Linked DNA regions of Parazoarcus communis. The main gene of each other region encodes a partner of the protein of the gene in region 2 in a complex. Links are inferred from orthologs where the notes say so. Each region holds a gene or a part of one and is shown on either strand. Other genes may lie near its edges. The genes, in order: tsaD and tsaB.

Region 1 (3,138 bases), 1.1 Mb from region 2 along the record:
ATACGCCAACCCGGCGCACGCCTTTCATCACACCGATTTTTGCGATGCGAATCTTTACCCACGGCGCACCGAACTCCTCGAACAGCAGGTTCACGACGAATTCGCCGAGCGTTTCGATCAGGTTGAAGTGGCGCTCGGCCAATTCCCCCCGGATCCGCTCGATCACTTCCGCATAATTGATCGTATCCGCAATATCGTCCTGCTCCGCTGCGGCATCGGGCACCCCGAAGGTCAGGTGCAGCTCGACTGTCTGCGGTGCGATTTTCTCCCGCGGATAGATGCCCACCCAGGCCTGCACCCGCAACTCTTCGATGAAGATGAAATCCATGTCGTTTCCCGATTAGAATCGCCGCAATTCTAGCCGGATGCTCAGGCTGCTTGCGCACGATGTGTGGCGCGAATCACAAGACCACCTGAACTCAGGGGTCACGGAGAAATGATGTCTGTCCTGCTTTTGCTTGTCGCTGCCTACCTGCTCGGCTCCATTCCTTTTGCGCTGGTTTCCAGCCGTCTGTTCGGCCTGCAGGATCCGCGCAGCTACGGTTCGGGCAACCCCGGCGCGACCAACGTATTGCGCAGCGGCAACAAGGCCGCGGCAGCCTTCACCCTGATTGGCGACTGCGTCAAGGGCTGGGTTGCGGTATCGATTGCACTCAAGCTGGGCTTCACCGCCCCTGAAGCGGCGCTTGCCGGCTTTGCCGCCTTCCTTGGCCACGTATTCACGATTTTTCTGCGCTTCAACGGCGGCAAGGGCGTCGCCACCGCACTTGGCGTGCTGGCCGGGATCGACTGGCGGATTGCGCTTGCCTGCCTTGGAGCCTGGCTGCTGATCGCCGCTGCGAGCCGATACTCGTCGGCTGGATCGCTTGGGGCAGCCATCGTCTCGCCGATAGCAGGCTACCTTCTGCTGGGCGCAAATCCGGTCATCGCAGTGCTGCTTGCCATGAGCGCGGTGCTGATCTGGCGTCACGCTGCCAATATCCAGCGCCTGCTGGCCGGCACCGAGGGCCGGCTGGGCAGCAGCAAGAAGAGCTGAGTTACCCCTACCCACCCGCATCAAGAAAACTACCCTCCGGCTGGCGTCAGCAGCTCTGCCAGCGGCCAGCGTGGCCGGATCCGCACGCCGGGCGCCTGCTCCGGACGAGCTCCGCCTGCTAGCCGCAGCGCGCCGGCAAACGCAATCATCGCGCCGTTGTCGGTGCACAGCGCAGGCTCGGGGTAGTACACGCGAGCCCCACGTCGACGTGTGGCGCTATCGAGCCCGGCACGCAACTGCACGTTGGCTCCCACGCCGCCTGCCACCACCAGCGACTTCAGTCCCGTCTGCTTCAATGCCGCCAGCGACTTCGCGGTCAGCACCTCCACCACGGCCTGCTGAAAGTCTGCAGCCAGATCCGCCGCCCACTCGGCTTGCCAACCTGGCCCCGAGACAACGTTCAGCACGGCCGTCTTGAGGCCGCTGAAGCTGAAATCAAGATCTCCCGAATGCAGCATCGGCCGCGGCAGCTTGAAACGTCCCGGCTTTCCCTGCAGCGCCAGCGCCGCCAACTGAGGGCCGCCCGGATATCCGAGACCAATCAACTTGGCCGTCTTGTCGAAGGCCTCGCCTGCGGCATCGTCGAGCGATTCACCCAGCAGCGTGTAGGCACCGACGCCGGTCACCGCCATCAACTGCGTGTGCCCGCCCGACACCAGCAAGGCGACAAAGGGAAAATCCGGTGGGTCCGCAGCAAGCAGTGGCGACAGCAGGTGTCCCTCAAGGTGATGCACGGGGAGCGCCGGAATGCCGGCCGCCATCGCCATCGACTCGGCCACGCTCGCACCCACCAGCAAGGCGCCTGCAAGACCGGGCCCTGCCGTGTACGCGATGGCGTCTATCGCCCCGATATCGAGCCCTGCCTCGGCAAGGGCCTGGCGTACCAGGATCGGCAAGCGCCGGATGTGATCGCGCGATGCGAGTTCGGGCACAACCCCGCCATACACCGCATGCAGATCGATCTGCGAATGCAGGCTCTGTCCAAGCAAACCCGCCTCGGTGTCATACACTGCAACGCCTGTTTCGTCGCACGACGTCTCGATACCCAGTACCTTCATTCCCTGCATTCCCGGTCGTCAATGCGTCATTTTACCTTCCGCCGAGCGTTTTTCCGGCAATGAAAAATACCAAGATGCTTGCCAGAGTCTGACTAACCGGCTATATTTGCGATCTTTCTGCCCTCCAGACACTCAAGGAAGTAAGCAATGCCGGGTATCCGCGTCAAGGAAAACGAGCCGTTTGAAGTCGCTATTCGTCGCTTCAAGCGCACGATCGAGAAGACCGGTGTGCTGACTGAGCTGCGCTCGCGTGAGTTTTACGAAAAGCCCACCGCCGAGCGCAAGCGCAAGCTGGCCGCCGCGGTGAAGCGCAATCACAAGCGCCTTCGCAGCCAGACGCTGCCGCCGAAGCTCTACTGATCCCGCACCGGTTTTTTCCGGTTGCCTGCACGCCGGGCGAAGATCGTCATGATCTTCGCCCGGCGTGATATTTTTTCTGTTCGATGATTCCACAGTCTTTCGTTCAGGATTTGCTTGCCCGCGTCGACATCGTCGACGTCATCGAGCGCTACCTGCCCCTCAAGAAGAGTGGCGCGAACTATTTCGCCTGCTGCCCTTTCCACGGCGAAAAATCAGCCTCCTTTTCCGTAAGCCCGAGCAAGCAGTTTTACCACTGCTTCGGTTGCGGCGTGCACGGGAGCGCGATCGGCTTCCTGATGGAGTACAGCGGCCTCGGCTTCGTTGAAGCAGTCAAGGAACTCGCAAATCAGGCCGGACTGCAGGTGCCGGACGACGGCAAGCCCGGCCAGAATGCCATTGATGACGGCAATGCGAAGCTCGTCGACGCCATGGCTGAAGCGGCGCGCTTCTATCGCGACCAGCTCAAGAACGCCCCTGAAGCAATCGACTACCTCAAGCGCCGCGGCCTCTCCGGCGAGGTTGCAGCCCGCTTCGGCATCGGCTTCTCTCCTGACGAATGGCAGGCACTCCAGCGCGTCTTTCCCGACTACCAGAGCAAGCACCTGGCTGAAGCCGGACTGGTAATCGACAACGACCAGGGTCGGCGCTACGACCGCTTCCGCCACCGGATCATGTTTCCGATCC
Region 2 (3,294 bases):
CGTGCCCCCGCTACTCCGGGGACACCAGGCCGCGAGCGAAACACAGATCCTCCCACGCCTTGCCCTTGTCCTGCGGATTACGCAGCAGGTAGGCGGGGTGATAGGTGACCACCACCGGAACACCCTGACGCTCGAAGCGCTTTCCGCGTGCAGCGCCGATGCTGATCCCGGTATCCAGGAGTGCCTGCGCCGCCGGGCGCCCGAGCGCAATCAACAAGCCCGGCTGGACCAGTTCGATCTGGCGCTGAAGGAAGGGTAGACAGGCCGCGATTTCGTCCGCCTCGGGCGTGCGGTTGTGCGGCGGCCGGCACTTGACCGCATTGGCAATGAAGACCTGATGTGCCCGCGTCATCCCCAGCGCACCGAGCATGTTGTCGAGCAGTTTGCCCGCCTGCCCGACAAAGGGTTCCCCGAGGCGATCCTCGTCCGCGCCTGGCCCCTCGCCCACCAGCATCCAGCTTGCGCTGCGGTCGCCAACACCGGGCACCGCCTGCCTGCGCTTCTCGCACAGTCTGCAGGCGCGACAGGCACGGATTTCGTCTTCGAGGCCGGCCCAGTCGAGACCGGCGATGCGCGCACTTCTGAGCGGGTCAGGCGTCGTTTGTTGTGGTGAGGCGGGCGCTGGTGCTCGGGCGGGAGGCGCGGATTTTTCCGTAACGGGGGCCGGCGCCGGTCGCTGCACGACAGGCCTCTCCTGAGGCTTTGGAGTGCTGATTTGCCCGGCGGGATCGACGCGCGCATGCCGCGTCGCAGGCACCACCTCGGCGCGATGACCGGCAGGCCGCGGCTCAGGGACGACATCAGCCTTCGGGCTGCTACGGAGCCGCCACAAGGGCGCGAGCCCCATCTCCCTTAGCAAGGCAGCGCGCTGCGGTGTCACAGGGCCGCCTTCATCACGATCGCATCTTCACGCCCGTCGGCTGCAGGGTAATAGCCCTTGCGGCGGCCGATCTCGATGAATCCGGACCGGTTGTAAAGCGCAAGCGCAGGCTGGTTCGACGGACGTACTTCAAGGAAGAATTCACGCGCGCCACTATGCCTTGCCTGCGAAAACAGGTGCGCGAGCAGCCTGCCCCCGCGCCCCTGGCCCTGAGCATCGCGTACGATGCTGATATTGAGCAGGTGCGCTTCATCGAGCACCCCGAGCACAATGCTGTAGCCAATCGGACGTCCCGCCTCGTGCATGATCCAGCTGGCGTACCCGGCAGCAAGTGCATCCGCAAAATTTCCCTTGGACCACGGGAATGGATGCAGACTGGCCTCTTGGTCGCTGACCCAATCGAGGTCATCTTCAGACATCGGCGTGAAGACGGTCGTCTCGCACACGGTCATGCCTTGCCCCCGCGCGCGAGGCGTTCGGCTGTCGTCAGTGCGACCTTGTCGCGCACGTAAAGTGGCGCCGCGCGCTCAGCGGGCAAGACTTTTCCGAGACGGACCTGCTCCGCGGCCAGCAGCGCGACATCGCGTGCACGCGGCACCGCGTCAGCATCGCTCCCGAGCAATTGGTCATGGAAGCGTTCGCTCAGCCTGTCGCCATACGCCTTGAAGGCAGAGCCGATTCCCCACCATTTTCCATCCGGCAACTCCAGCGCATCGGGGCCAGCGCATCCAGCGTCGCTGCGCGGTCGCGCAAGCCCGTTCTCGACAACACAGGCGCGAAAATAGATCTCGCCCATTCGTGCATCAGTGGCGGCCAGGACGTTTGCTTCCGGCGCCTGCATCGCAAGCGCGTCAAGGCTGCATACTGGAACCACACCAAGCCCTGCGCCAAGCGCAAGCCCCTGCGCAATTCCGCAGGACAGACGCAAACCGGTGAATGCACCGGGGCCACTGCCAAAGGCCACCGCATCCAGACGATTTACGCCGATACCGCCATCGGCCAGTAACTGACGGATGACGGACAGGATGTACTCGGAGTGATTGGCGTGCCCCTCGAGCAGCTGCTCCCGGAGATCTCCGTCCATGTACAGCGCAACACTGGCGTGTTCGCAGGAAGTTTCGAGGGAGAGTAAATTCATGGTGCCGATATTCTACCGGCTGTCAGCCCGATCAGCCCGTTTTGGTGCGGCGATGGGGCGCAACGGCGTCAGCGCGAGCGCCCGTCGTCCTGGTCTGCGTTGACGTTGCGCATGACCGCGCGCAAATCACGGTGCAGCGCCTCGCGCTCTTCCTGACTCAGCCTGCGGCGGCTCGGAATAGCGCCCTGTTGCAGATTCGACTCAAGCGCCCGACGCAACTCGGCGCGTCGCTGGGCTGGCCGAACGACAATCGTCTCCGGCACAATCTCGGTCACCTCTGGCACAGGTTCAGCATGCGCGGAAACACTCATCACGCCAGCAACAGCACACACGGCAAGGCCAGGCATGAAGCTTGACATCGCGGAAAGGGGGCCGGCGTGGAAAATTGAGCGTTTCGGGATCATCATCAAAACTCTGCGCAGAACTCACCCATGTGAGTACAAGCGTAAAAATAGCGGACAACGAGGCCCGCGCCTAGCTCAAAAGCACTAATCACAGGCGCCATTGTAAGGGGATGTTGCCCTGAGGCGGCGCCTTACGAAGCGTTACGCAGCGGGCCTGCGCGTGAGCGCTACAACGCTGGCGAGGCGCCAGAACACACGATAGGATGCGCGTCATGAACGGAAAAACAAGATACCGCGTTTTGCTCGTAGACGATGACGCTCGTCTGCGCGACCTTCTGTCGCGTTACCTCCAGGAACAGGGGTTCGCCGTAAAGGCCGTCAACGATGCACCGATGATGGACCGAGCCCTTCATCGCGAGCACTTTGATCTCATCGTCCTTGACCTGATGCTTCCCGGAGAGGACGGGCTGTCGATCTGCCGTCGGCTGCGTGCTGCAGAAAGCGTGATACCAATCATCATGCTGACCGCCAAGGGCGATGATGTGGATCGCATCGTGGGCCTGGAGATGGGTGCTGACGACTATCTTGGCAAGCCATTCAATCCCCGCGAACTCGTCGCTCGCATTCAGGCGGTGATGCGTCGGCAGCCTCCCCCGCTTCCGGGCGCGCCGACGGCAGAAGATGAGATCGTCGTGTTCGGGCGCATTCGCGTTAATCTCGGTACACGCACGCTGCAGCGCGACGGAGAGGAAATCCAGCTCACGACCGGCGAATTTTCGTTGCTGAAGGTTTTGCTTCAGCACCCGCGGCAACCCTTGTCGCGTGACAAGCTGATGGAGCTCGCGCGTGGTCGTGAGTACGGCGTTTTCGACCGCGCCATCGATGTTCAGGTGTCCAGGCTGCGCAAGCTGGTCGAGGATGATCCCGCCAAG

Evidence for each region.
Region 1: the proteins of tsaB (region 2) and tsaD are in contact, whole or in part, in a solved structure (PDB 4WQ4), measured with the Escherichia coli proteins. The link is inferred for Parazoarcus communis from one-to-one orthologs.

The regions. Positions count from the first base shown.
Region 1 is NZ_CP022188.1:2,620,973-2,624,110, reverse strand. The notes cover bases 81-2,904. They hold tsaD (tRNA (adenosine(37)-N6)-threonylcarbamoyltransferase complex transferase subunit TsaD), read right to left. Parts: upstream 2,095-2,904; coding sequence 1,066-2,094; downstream 81-1,065. Other genes in these bases: dnaG (DNA primase), read left to right, coding at 2,538-2,904; rpsU (30S ribosomal protein S21), read left to right, coding at 2,242-2,454; plsY (glycerol-3-phosphate 1-O-acyltransferase PlsY), read left to right, coding at 440-1,036; CEW87_RS12050 (dihydroneopterin aldolase), read right to left, coding at 81-328. Outside these bases: more of CEW87_RS12050, read right to left, coding at 1-80; more of dnaG, read left to right, coding at 2,905-3,138.
Region 2 is NZ_CP022188.1:3,756,412-3,759,705, forward strand. Bases 174-3,153 are described here. They hold tsaB (tRNA (adenosine(37)-N6)-threonylcarbamoyltransferase complex dimerization subunit type 1 TsaB), read right to left. Parts: upstream 2,019-3,153; coding sequence 1,329-2,018; downstream 174-1,328. Other genes in these bases: CEW87_RS17180 (uracil-DNA glycosylase), read right to left, coding at 174-847; rimI (ribosomal protein S18-alanine N-acetyltransferase), read right to left, coding at 877-1,332; CEW87_RS17195 (hypothetical protein), read right to left, coding at 2,087-2,425; ompR (two-component system response regulator OmpR), read left to right, coding at 2,635-3,153. Also shown: more of CEW87_RS17180, read right to left, coding at 11-173; more of ompR, read left to right, coding at 3,154-3,294. UniProt on the Escherichia coli protein: Required for the formation of a threonylcarbamoyl group on adenosine at position 37 (t(6)A37) in tRNAs that read codons beginning with adenine.